Regions from separate parts of the Shewanella sp. GutDb-MelDb genome, predicted to be linked through region 1. Evidence: predicted binding sites of a transcription regulator. Region 1 holds the regulator's gene; each other region holds the start of a gene.
What was found. Region 1 encodes LexA, which represses DNA repair genes until DNA is damaged. Its sites were predicted from a motif close to TACTGTATNNNNATACAGTA; they were not measured.

Region 1 (4,466 bases):
TCTTCTTCTTTTTACCACTTAATTCTTTGTGATAAGTCGCCACTTCCATTACATGGTCATAACCAAGATAAACCGGCACTAAAGTGACAGGACGTTCAACACCGCGCAGTACACTGTTAAGCGTCATGGCGATCATGCCTGTTTTAGGGGCTAATAAACGACCTGTGCGTGAGCGACCACCTTCGGTAAAGTACTCAACCGGATAACCCTTAGTAAAGAGTTGATCGAGGTATTCACGGAATACCGCGGTATAGAGCTTATTACCGCGAAAACTTCGGCGAATAAAGAATGCGCCACCACGGCGGAACATAGGTCCTGCTGGCCAGAAGTTAAGATTAATGCCGGCAGCAATATGCGGCGGCACCATGCCTTGATAATAGAGGATGTAAGACAGCAACAAATAATCCATGTGGCTGCGATGACACGGTACATAGACGATTTCATGACCATCATGGTGCAACTGACGAACCTGCTCCGCACCTTTAATATTGATACCTTTATAGAGCTTATTCCACAACCAAGTAAGAAAACGCTCGGTAATACGCACTAAGCTATCGGAGTAATCCGCCGCGACTTCATCTAGATACTCCATCGCTTTTGCACGCGCTTCTGATTCGGAGATTTTTTTATTTGTCGCTTCTTCTTTAATGGCTCGGGTAATTGATTCTGACTTTAGCAAAGCATGGAACAGAGCTTGGCGCTTAGGCAGCTGAGGCCCAGTCATTACTTTACGTTGACGCTGAAAATGCACTCGCGCGACACGGGCTAGTTTTTGTGCGATGCGCTTATCAGTACCATGTTCGTCTGCCATATAACGCAGAGAAACAGCATTAGAAAACTGCACAAAGTTGTGTCGACCGAGAAACAAGATCATCAAGCACTTGCGTAACCAAGTCGGATTTTGACGCTCCAACACAGCAGCGCGCATGGTGTCGTCTTCTTTGCCTGGGGTTCGTCCCCAATAAAGACTCACAGGAACTAGCTGAATATCTAATTCTTCATTTTGCTTATGCACACTCAATAGGCGCTTAAAGCAATGCAAATACTGTTCGGCACTTTCTCTTTCGCCAAATAGAGGCTTGCTACCTTCAAGGCAGACAACGCGCGGCGCAGTCACCCCATTAACCTCTAAGTCATTATATGGGCTAGGTAAACCGAATTTACCGGTTATCTCACTAAGAGCTGCTATGTCACTAACAGATTCTGTTTTCATGACATAAACGAGTGGCTTGCTTGGATCGAGATTGAGGTCTTCAAAAGGATCATGAGGCACTACAATAGTGTGCACGAGCTTTTTTTGGATCCAGCGTAATGATTTAAACCAAAGAGAGTCTTTTTTCGACATGATTCGCTTGCAGTATAGTCGCTTCTAATAACCCCGTAGAATACCAGAATTTCGGAGTGTTTGCGCAATTGCTTTATAATGGCACTCGGAAACATTTGCGTATTTATAGAACAATGACTTAAGCCATCATAAGTCTATGTATATCCTGCCTATCAGGATTAAATCTCGTTCATCCCTCCTTAATCTCTCAGCCCCACCCTAGTGCTAATAAATTCAACTTTAACATAAATTTGGTTAATACTTGCGCGAACAGAAATACTGTATATACTGACAGTTACTGTATGGAAAGACAGGCTTAATAATGAGACCACTTACACCACGTCAAGCTGAAATTTTAGAGCTAATTAAACGCAATATTACAGACACAGGTATGCCACCCACCCGTGCTGAAATAGCCAAACGTTTAGGCTTTAAATCTGCCAATGCAGCCGAGGAGCACTTAAAAGCTTTAGCGAAGAAAGGCTGTATTGAGATCATGCCAGGTACCTCTCGAGGAATTAAGTTAATTCAAGATGATACCGAAGATGCCGACCTTGGTTTACCGCTTATTGGTCAAGTGGCCGCAGGTGAACCTATTCTGGCTCAAGAACATGTAGAGCAACATTATAAAATTGATCCTACCATGTTCCGCCCGTCAGCCGACTTCCTGCTTAAAGTACGCGGTGACAGCATGAAAAACATCGGCATACTTGAAGGCGATTTGCTTGCAGTGCATAAGATCCAACATGCAAGCAACGGTCAAGTTGTGGTGGCACGAGTAGAAGATGAAGTCACGGTTAAACGCTTTGAAAAGAAAGGCAATAAAGTTTATTTACATGCTGAGAATGAAGATTATTCACCGATAGAAGTTGATCTGGCAAACCAAAGCTTAAGTATTGAAGGTTTAGCCGTTGGCGTGATCCGTAATGGAGATTGGCAATGAACAAATTATTAGGTGTAAGCCCGCGTCACCCTGGCCTTTGGCAAGATATACCTGCTCAAGCTATGTCTAAAAAGGTAAATACAGATATCGAAACTATGGTATCTCACACTCAGGGGCGCACTGAATTAAAACAGATTAGTGGCCAACTTGCTCAACTGAGCCAACAAGGTCGCTGGATTGTATTAATTAGCCCACCTAATATCGGTTACAAACAGATGCTCGCTTCTGCTGGCGTCCGCATGGATAGAATCCTACTGGTACACGCAAAAGATGAATTCGAAACACTTTGGGCTATGGAAAAAGCGCTCACGAGTGGCACATCAAGCGCGGTAATAACCTGGACGAATGAAGTCGATGCACGAGACAGTAGACGACTGCAGTTAGTCGCAAAGAGTGCTCAAGCGGTGGGTATCATTATTGAAAATGCGAATGCTCACTTACCTGACAGCACAATAAATACACAGGACGAGCGGTTTAAACAAGGTTCACTGTTCGCAGCAGTCCATTAAGCAATTCTTTCTATTACAAATCTAGTCTCTAAAGCAAAGCTCCCTTAACGGGAGCTTTTTTATTACTGCCGCTAAGCAAATGAATCAAAAAGTGATCTTGATCAATATTTCAACACCAAGTAGGGTAGGTACTGATAACAACGATATATTGTTATATCCGAGCGATTTAGTCGTCGGTCTTTATGTATGGACTGTAGATCCTTAAAGAGTATATGAAGACTGAGATCGGCCTGATATATTTCAGCCGTAGGTGCCAGTGTGGTTACACTAACCAGTATTAAAATACTGAAATTATATAAAGTCTAATCGATAGTCGAAACATAACGACACGATGGATAAACCACTCGCGCACTTTGAAGTCATCGTTGCTTTTTTGGGAACTGAAGAGTTTACATAGAGCAGAGACTTACTGTGTGACTCTTCTTTGTCTTGTTGACAGAGGAGAAGTCTAGTGAAGCAATTGTTGTACTGTGTGTTGGCGCTAATATTTTCGCCTACACTGTTTGCATCAGAAATGCCGTTTAATATGACAGAAGGCGTGACGGAGATCAGTGGTAAGGTTTATAACCTCCATATGATTATCCTTTATATCTGCTGTGCTATTGGCATTGTTGTTTTTGGCGCAATGATTTATGCCATGATCAACCATCGCAAATCAAAAGGCGCAGTCGCCGCCAACTTTCATGAAAGTACTAAAGTCGAGATTTTATGGACTGTAGTGCCTTTTATTATTCTTATAATCATGGCTATTCCCGCAACCAAAACCTTGATTGCAATGGAAGACCCCAGTAATGCTGACCTCACCATTAAAATAACAGGTTCGCAGTGGAAGTGGCATTACAGCTATTTCGATAAAGACGTTGAGTTTTATAGCTTAATGTCGACTCCTAGAGCACAAATAGAGGGCACCGAAGCTAAAGGTGAACACTATTTGCTTGAAGTAGACAAACATCTCGTATTACCCATTAATCGTAAAGTACGCTTTTTGATGACATCTGATGACGTTATCCACTCATGGTGGGTCCCGGCTTTTGCTGTCAAAAAAGATGCTAACCCCGGTTTTATCAATGAAGCTTGGACACGAATTGATAAGCCCGGTATTTATCGTGGTCAATGCGCTGAATTGTGCGGTAAAGACCACGGATTTATGCCGATTGTTGTCGAAGCGCTTTCAGAAGCAGACTTCGATAAGTGGTTACTTGCCCAGCAGCAACAAGCTAATAATGCTGAAGCTGAAGCAGAGGCCGCACTTTCGCAAACCTTAACCATGGACGAACTCATGGCTCAAGGTGAGCAAATCTATCTCGCTCAATGTGCTGCATGTCATCAACCCAATGGTGCAGGTCTGCCTGGCGTATTCCCTTCTCTTATTGGCAGCCCAATTACCACCGGCCCCGTCGGCGCCCATGTCGATATCGTCGTCAATGGTAAGCCTGGTACTGCTATGCAAGCATTTGCTAAACAGCTGACTGCAACTGAAATTGCTGCCGTGGTGACTTTTGAGCGTAATGCTTGGGGCAATGACTCAGGCGATACAGTTCAAGCCGCTGATGTGAGCTCTGCTAGCGCGAGTTCAAGCCCAGCTGCATCCAGCGATCCCAACACCGTAATCCCGGTCACTTTACCTGCCAGCTTACCTGAGGCTGAACAAGTTAAAGCTGTGGCTTTAGATGACTTAACAATGGATGAG
Region 2 (4,466 bases), on a different contig from region 1:
AAGACAAGCAGCTTTCCGTTATTGAAGATAAAGTCGGTAACTTGATCATCAAAAAACCTGCAACTGCGGGCATGGAAGATCGTAAAATAGTGGTACTGCAAGCCCATATAGATATGGTTCCACAAAAGAATGCCGACAAAGTGCATGATTTTGAAAAAGATCCTATCGATGCTTACGTTGATGGTGACTGGGTTAAAGCGAGAGGCACTACGTTAGGTGCTGATAATGGCATCGGTATGGCTTCAGCATTAGCGATTCTCGGCGCTAATGATATTGCCCATGGTCCACTTGAAGTCTTATTGACTATCGATGAAGAAGCTGGAATGACAGGCGCATTTGGTTTAGAAGCTGGCACACTTGAAGCTGAAATTCTTATCAACACAGACTCTGAGCAAGAGGGTGAGATCTACATGGGTTGCGCCGGCGGCGTTGACGGTCAAATCAGTGTTCCTATGGTGTGGCAATCTCCAGAGCCGACTAACTCGAGCTTCACGTTATCGTTAGCAGGTCTTAAAGGCGGTCACTCGGGGGTTAACATTCATTTGGGTCGCGGTAATGCGAATAAATTACTCGCTAGATTCCTATTCGATCATAGCGATGAGCTTGCACTTGAGCTAACTAACTTCACTGGTGGTTCACTACGTAACGCTATTCCGCGTGAAGCACAGTTTAGCTTTATGATCCCAGCTGAAAACGTGACAGTGCTGCAGCAACGTATAGCTGAGTTCCAAGCCTTAGTTCGCCAAGAGCTAGCGATTGCAGATCCTGACACTACCTTGACATTGACTGAGATCCCAGCCGAAACAAAGGTGATGAGTGAAGACTCACAACAGATCTTAATTGATATCCTCAATGCCTGCCCTAACGGCGTAGTGCGTATGAGTGACGAAGTTGCAGGCGTAACAGAAACCTCGCTTAATGTCGGTGTCATCAGTACTGAAACAGATTCTGTTCAAATACTTTGTCTTATCCGTTCATTAATCGACTCTGGCCGCGAAGAGATAGAAGGCGTATTAACCTCTTTGAGTAATCTTGCGGGTACCAACGTTGAATTTAGCGGTGCTTATCCTGGTTGGAAACCTGACAACAGCTCACCAGTAATGGAAAGTGTCCGGGCAACGTATGCCGACATCTATAAAAAAGAGCCAACGATTATGGTGATCCATGCAGGTCTTGAGTGTGGTTTATTTAAAAAGCCTTACCCTGAGATGGACATGGTTTCTATTGGTCCGACCATTCGCTACCCACACAGCCCTGACGAAAAGGTTAACATCACCACCGTTGGCCAATATTGGAAACTATTGTTAGCGGTACTTGAACGCACACCCGTTAAAGGCAGCTAAATTAGCCTGTAACCTGTGCGGTGAGTCAAACGCACAAGCTAAAAAGCCGCTAACTGTTTAGCGGCTTTTTTCGATGAGTACTTTGCAGTATTCTAACATTGACCAACAAAGGCATTAAAATAAGGCGACTAACATACTCGTTCTACAGCCCTTGTTTAAAAGTCCTTGGTTTAAACCATTTGATTAAAACCCTAAGTCCATCTGTGGAGCAACCGTTTGCACCTCATCGTCAGTCGATGCGCTAGACGCCAACCCAACGGCAACGCCTAACAAACGAATACCTCTACCTTGCTGCCTTTCCAAGGCTTGCCCTAATAACTGATAAAACAAATTAACCGAGACCTCATCACTACGGTGCTCTATGGTAGTTTGTTTAAAATCATCAAACTTAAGCTTTACCACTTGTTTATGAATGGTACGCTTTTTGGCACTGCGACCCACTCTGGCCCCTAACTCTTGAATCAGTTGCGGCATAACGGCTTTACACTGCTCTAATGTATGTATGTCTTTGGCTAATGTTGTTTCTACCCCAACTGACTTACGTTCTCTGTTGGACGAAATACCACGGGTATCTATGCCTTTTGCCCTTTCTATCAACACAGAACCAAACTTTCCAAATCGCTCTACTAGCTTATTATCCGGATAGGCTTGCACATCACTACAGGTATGTAGGCCGATATCAGCTAACTTTTTAGCGGTGACTTTACCTACCCCTGGAATTTTAATCAGTGGCAGTGTTTTAACGAACTCTTCAATCATTTCAGGACGGATAACATATTGGCCATTAGGTTTATTAAGATCGGATGCTATTTTTGCTAAAAATTTAACTGACGCTATTCCTGCGGAGGCTGTAAGCCCCGTTTCCTGAAAAATATCTTGCCTGATGGCTTCTGCAATACGCGTGGCAGAGCCTTGGCAATGAGGGCTGTCAGTCACATCGAGATAGGCTTCATCTAAAGACAGTGGTTCAATAAGACTGGTATATTTAGCAAACACCGCGCGAATTTGACTGGAAACGTCTTTATATACCTGCATCCTGCCAGGCACTAAAATGAGATCAGGGCAAAGCTTGAGTGCATAACCTGATGCCATTGCTGAGCGCACACCAAATTTTCTGGCCTCATAGCTACAAGTACTGATAACACCACGGCGATCACTCCTTCCCCCCACTGCAATGGGCTTGCCTCTCAGCTCTGGAAAATCACGCATCTCTACTGCAGCGTAAAAGCAGTCCATATCGACATGAATTATTTTTTGCAATCTTAAGCCCTCTACAGAAGATATTACTGTATATAAAAACAGTACTCAAGCAAAGTTAACTAAATAGTGCTTTCAGCGGCAGTGGATACGTATTAATGGCTTATGATTGGATCAAAAAAAGGAGCCAATCGGCTCCGTTTTTTCGTTAAAGCTTATGACCCATACTATAGAGGGCTAGATTTTGAACTGCTTAATATTACTCGACAATGACTCTGTTACCCGAGCAAAACTGTCAAAGTTACGTGATAGCTCTTCGCTTGCCGCCAAAGAATCATCTGATAAAGCACGAACATTTTCAACATTGCATGCCACCTCTTCAGCAACCACCGCTTGTTGGCCAACAGCCGCCGATATCTCGATGGTTTGCTGCTGAATAGCGCCAATAGCACCGGTAATGCTATCGAGCGCCAGCTCAACTTTAGCGGTGAGATCCTGACCAATATTAGCCTGCTCGACTCCCGCTTCCATCACTTGCTCAGCTTCATTAGCATTTTGCTGTAGCGTCTGAATAATCTCTTGGATGTTCGCGGTTGAATCTTGAGTGCGCGAGGCTAATGTGCGCACCTCATCAGCTACAACCGCAAAACCACGCCCTTGCTCACCAGCTCTTGCAGCTTCAATAGCAGCGTTAAGTGCTAACAAGTTGGTTTGTTCTGCAATGCCTCTGATGACATTGAGGACTTCACCTATTTGCTCAGAGCGGGTGCGTAATTGCTTAACCACTTTAGCGGCTTCAATCACCTGCACCGATAAAGACTGCATACCTTGAGTCGCTTGCGCAACGATGGCTCCACCCTCTATCGATTCAGCTTGTGCCTTATCGGCAAAGTCGCTAGCACGTTGTGCACTTGCTGCCATCTCTTGGCTAGTATGCGCCATCTCGGTGGCAGCAGTTGCAACAGAGGCTATCTCCGCTTTCTGCTGCGCGACGGAGTTAAGCGCTCGTTCGCTGACTTCAGACGCAGCTGAAACGCCGTGTTCAACTTCTAAAGTTAAGTCTCGAGTATCTTGTAGCATTCCCTGAACTTTTGCGGCGAATCGATTGAATGCATCACCCAGTTGTCCAAGTTCATCCTCTCTGTCCATTTGGATACGCTTAGCTAAATCATTATCGCCTTCAGCAATATCTTCCATCGCTCGCAGTAAGTTATTGATCTGTTTTCTAAACGGAAGCAACATTCCCCACACCGTTACACCGACAAAAAGCATGATCAAACAAGAGAGTAAAATTGAGTTGATAATAGCATCGGTCACTGGAGCCTCAATGACCGCCGTTGGCAACATGAACGCCAAATGCCATTTCTGTTCGGGGAAATCCCCCCCCACTTCCACAAAACTCACTCTTTGCTGCTCACCTTTAAAAGTGACTTCGGCAAAACCAGAGGTTTGTGATTGCATTTGTTGGCTTAAGGTACTAAAGCCTTTGGTGTCTCTAAATTGGCTATCCACTTTTTCAACATCAGAGCCAGGTGGGAATTGTTCAGTAAAACCAGGAAAGTAGACCAATTTACCCGCATCGGTAATTAAGAAGGCTTGGCCTGATCCTTGGTATTTAATCGGCGCTAGTAGTTCACTACCTATGGTGTCGATTAATATGTCCATCCCCCCAATGCCGATAAACCGACCGGACTGATCTTTTACAACTGTTTTCACTGTTGCCGAGATTGATCCGTCGTTAGCATCTACGGCTGGATCACCGACAAACATGCCGTTTTGATCAATCGCTTCTTGCCACCATGGGCGTTTGTTAGTGTAGTACTCACTATCGTTGTAGCGACCATTAAGGTCAAAGTACTCAAAGGTATTAGCGGAGCCGAAAAACACCGACTTAATGTCGCTGTCTTTATCGGAGAAAAATTTAAA
Region 3 (4,466 bases), on a different contig from region 1:
TGCTTATGCTGTCGTCGCTATGGTCATCGGCCAAGGTTTAATGGCATTTAGAGACCCATTTGGCATTCGACCATTAGTGATTGGTAAGCATGAAACTGAAACCGGTACTGAGTACATGGTTGCTTCTGAAAGCGTTGCGCTGGATGCGGTTGGTTTCGAGTTTATGCGCGATGTAGCACCTGGTGAAGCGGTTTACATTACCCTAGAAGGTGAGTTGTTTACCCGTCAATGTGCGCATACTCCAAGCTATGCACCGTGTATTTTCGAATTTGTCTATTTCGCGCGTCCTGACTCCACTATTGATAATGTTTCTGTGTATAGCAGCCGTGTTAACATGGGGACTATGCTGGGCGAGAAGATCAAGAAAGAGTGGGAAGATCATGATATTGATGTGGTTATACCCATCCCGGAAACATCTTGTGATATTGCACTAGAAATCGCACGTAATATGGACCTTCCATATCGTCAAGGCTTCGTAAAGAACCGTTATATCGGTCGTACCTTTATTATGCCAGGGCAACAAGAGCGTAAGAAGTCGGTTCGTCGTAAATTAAATGCGATTAAAGCCGAATTCAAAGATAAGAACGTATTGCTGGTTGATGACTCTATTGTTCGTGGTACAACCTCTGAGCAGATCATTCAGATGGCACGCGATGCTGGCGCTAAGAAAGTATACTTTGCTTCTGCGGCACCAGAAATTCGTTTCCCTAACGTTTACGGAATCGATATGCCGACCACTAACGAGCTTATTGCTCACGGTCGTGATGTTGAAGAGATCACTAAGCTAATTGGCGCAGACGGCATGATTTTCCAGTCGTTGCCTGATCTGATCGCAGCGGTGCGCCAAGAAAACCCCGCCATTAAGCGTTTTGAAACATCGGTATTCGACGGCAAATATGTCACCAATGACGTTAACCAAGAATACTTAGATTATATTACCCAGCTTCGTAACGATGATGCCAAAGCTAATCGCAGCAAAGATGTTGGTACTAACTTAGAGATGCATAACGTTTGCCATCCATAAGTTAATCTAGATCTTTGACAAAAAAGCCGAGCAATAGCTCGGCTTTTTTATGCCGTAAATAGAACTTATACCAATTGCATTAAAAGTTTGACCATTCGCGGGAATTCAAAGCCCTGTAGGCAAGATGGGGGATTGAAGCTAATCGTAATTCTCGGCTCTAGCATCCTCGGTAATTGCTCCATGCATGACTCTCGATAATTGCAGCTGCATTATTCTACCTCCGTCCATCCGTGGACTCGTACCTCCTGCGCTTGACCGCCATATAGGATGGGAATGTCTTATTTTGTATGGAACAAAATAGACCATTTAGTCGTAAAGGGCTTCGCCATTTGCTTTAAACGTCGGCGCTCTGAATGGGTCAAATACTTAGTGCATTGGTATTAAAAGCTAAACAGCTGAGTTACCCAAACAGCCATCCAGCTGATAAACAACAAAGAATAGGTATTTCTGCTGAACCCATGTGCCATTTTCAAGCCAATCAGGGTGCTGATGCTGGTAAGAAAAATGACCAAACTACTCAACACTAATGGTTCGACACTCGGGCTTTGCGCTAATAGCGGGGCGCATAAGATGACCCAAGCAGTCACGAGTAGAAAGTGATAGAGCAGTAACCTGTCGAGTCTTGTTGCTGGGTTGCTTAGCGTCGTCAACATTATCGTTCCTCCGAAGTAGAGTAAAGATTAAAGCTCAAATGAGAATCGTTCGCAATAAACTTTACAATCTTTGAGCAGTTAGCTGGCTTTTTATTGCACCTATGCTCCCCTCAGGTTACAGTTACTGTTAATTTATACAGTGATAGTAAATGTACACCGATGATCTTATATATTGCAGAAAAACCCAGTCTTGGTAGAGCCATCGCCGACGTGTTACCTAAACCGTTAAAAAAAGGCGAGGGCTTTATACGTGCTGCGAATGGTGACTGTGTTTCCTGGTGCGTTGGACATTTATTAGAGCAAGCAGAGCCAGATGCGTATTCGCCAGAATATAAGTCTTGGAAGTTTGAACATCTTCCGATAGTGCCAGATGTGTGGAAGATGAAGCCAAAATATAAGATGCGTGGTCAAATAGCCGTGCTGAGAGGGCTGGTTAAAGAGGCGACTCAACTGGTGAATGCCGGCGATCCTGATAGAGAAGGCCAGCTGTTGGTCGACGAGATCATTGCTCACTTAGGTGTTAAAGGCGCTAAGTTACAGCAAGCCAAACGGCTGCTCATCAGCGACTTAAATCCCCAAGCCGTGACTCGTGCCTTAGGGCAATTACGCTCAAATCGTGAGTTTATCCCATTGTCGACTTCAGCCTTAGCGCGCTCTCGCGCTGACTGGCTTTATGGGATGAACATGACTCGGGCTTACACCATCCAAGGTCGTAAAGTCGGTTATCAAGGCGTGCTCTCCGTTGGACGAGTACAAACCCCGTTATTGGGGTTAGTGGTCAGGCGTGATGAAGAGATTAACGATTTTGTATCAAAACCATTCTATGAGGTTGTGGCGCATCTAACCACAGACGCTCAACAAGCATTTACCGCCAAATGGCAACCCAGTGAGGCGTGTGAGCCTTATATGGACGAAGATGGGCGAGTGCTATCCAAAGGCCTCGCGCAGAACGTGGTCGGGCGTATAACCGGCAAAAATGGCACGGTTGAAAAAGTCACGGCGCAAGATAAAAAATTAAATGCACCGTTGCCTTACAATCTATCTTCATTACAAATTGATGCCGCTAAACGCTTCGGCATGAGCGCTAAAACGGTACTAGATACCTGTCAGTCGTTATATGAACGTCATAAACTGATCACCTATCCTCGTTCAGACAGCCGTTATTTGCCTGCAGAGCAACACGCGATGGCGCCTAGCGTCATCGCGACGGTTAATAAAGGTGCAGCAGAGCTGACGCAAGGCATTGATGCACCCAATGCTAAACTTAAGTCAAAAGCGTGGAATGATAAAAAGGTCGATGCCCACCATGCGATAATTCCCACAGAGAAAGTCGCCAACTTAGCTAGCCTCAGTCCAGCTGAAAAGCAGATTTATTTGCAAGTTGCGCGGCAATATTTAATGCAGTTTTATCCTGCGTATCTCTATAAAGAAACAGTGGTAGAGATTGTCATCGCCGGTGGATTATTTAAGACCAAAGCCAAACAAGAAAATGCGATAGGTTGGAAGCAGTTGCTGAAACAAGCTCAGTCTAATGCTAACAATGGCGCTAACTCTGTTGAGAAAGGTGATGACGAGGAGTTAGCCACCATACCGCCATTAACCCAGGGGCAATCGTTACTGTGCCAACGTGGAGAGTTATTGGAAAAGCAAACTCAACCCCCAAAGCACTTTACTGATGCGACGTTACTTGGTGCGATGACGGGGATAAACCGCTATGTTACCGACCCTGAAATTCGTAAGATCCTTAAAGACACCGATGGCCTGGGTACTGAAGCGACCCGTGCTGGCATAATTGAACTTCTATTTAAGCGCAGTTTTTTAGTGAGACAAGGTAAAACCATTATTGCGACGGATGTGGGCAAAGGTCTGATCAATAGTTTGCCGCTCAGTGCAACGACGCCAGATATGACGGCATTGTGGGAAAATACCTTAGATTCTATGAGCCGTAAGGAAACCCAGTATCAAGCCTTTATGCAGCCGCTTATCAGCAAATTAGATGAATTAATTACCCAAGCGGGCTCAGTGTTACCCACCGCCTTGCAAGGGGTTAAAAGCCCGACGCCGTTTAAGAAGAAGTCCTACGCGCGTAAGAGCACTAAAACAGCATCAACGGCAAAAAAAGCGGTTAATAAGCCACGCACGACTAAAAGCAAAGCTTAACCCTAGGATGGGTTTGCTGATGTTGACGGCTATCAATGCTTTAGACCGCGGTCATGTTTTTTAAATGTTTTGCCTTGAGCACTATTTACCTGAGATAAAAGCGGTTATCATCTGCCGTTAATAAGTAAGTCATTAGTTAATCTGTTTTAGCTTTTAGGAATATGGTTGTTTAACTCACATTTATCAATGCAGATGTTTCAGTCTAAATTGACACTAGTTTTATTACTGGTGGTATTTGTGTCGCAATTATTTCCCACTTGTGTAGCTGCAGACCTTCACAGCACTGAGCTTCACTATGCAGAGATGAGTCTCAGTGAGCCTCATCACTTAGAAAACAGTTTGGCGCAAGAACTGCAACAAGACTGCTGTCACACAGGCGTTAACAACTGCAGCCATATGGTCGAAGTGAGTGATCAAGATGAACATGATAACGACTTCCATACTGCTTGCCATCCTCCTGCCCAGTTGAGCTTTTTCGCCCAGTCAAATGGTGTCAAAGACAAGAGTCAGTTCCTTATTAGCTATCAAGACAGAAGCTACGCGCCACCCATTCCTCCTCCGTACTGTTAATTCCTGTTCCATTTCATTAAATCAATTTTGAGTCATTAGGTCATCGAGTGTGTCGTGCG

Region 2: dinB (DNA polymerase IV) is a predicted target of LexA. The motif match lies at 2,628-2,647, and genes of this name have one in related genera.
Region 3: CXF82_RS15820 (DNA topoisomerase III) is a predicted target of LexA. The motif match lies at 1,800-1,819, and genes of this name have one in related genera.

Annotation. Positions count from the first base shown of each region.
Region 1 covers NZ_PJBM01000258.1:3,699-8,164, reverse strand. The annotation lists gene plsB (glycerol-3-phosphate 1-O-acyltransferase PlsB) at 1-1,345, opposite strand, end outside; gene lexA (transcriptional repressor LexA) at 1,647-2,267, shown strand; gene CXF82_RS18475 (cell division inhibitor SulA) at 2,264-2,776, shown strand; gene coxB (cytochrome c oxidase subunit II) at 3,228-4,466, shown strand, end outside.
Region 2 covers NZ_PJBM01000265.1:81,829-86,294, forward strand. The annotation lists gene CXF82_RS21950 (aminoacyl-histidine dipeptidase) at 1-1,343, shown strand, start outside; gene dinB (DNA polymerase IV) at 1,527-2,603, opposite strand; gene CXF82_RS21960 (methyl-accepting chemotaxis protein) at 2,778-4,466, opposite strand, start outside.
Region 3 covers NZ_PJBM01000243.1:21,561-26,026, reverse strand. The annotation lists gene purF (amidophosphoribosyltransferase) at 1-1,024, shown strand, start outside; gene CXF82_RS15825 (hypothetical protein) at 1,405-1,677, opposite strand; gene CXF82_RS15820 (DNA topoisomerase III) at 1,837-3,837, shown strand; gene CXF82_RS15815 (hypothetical protein) at 4,003-4,407, shown strand.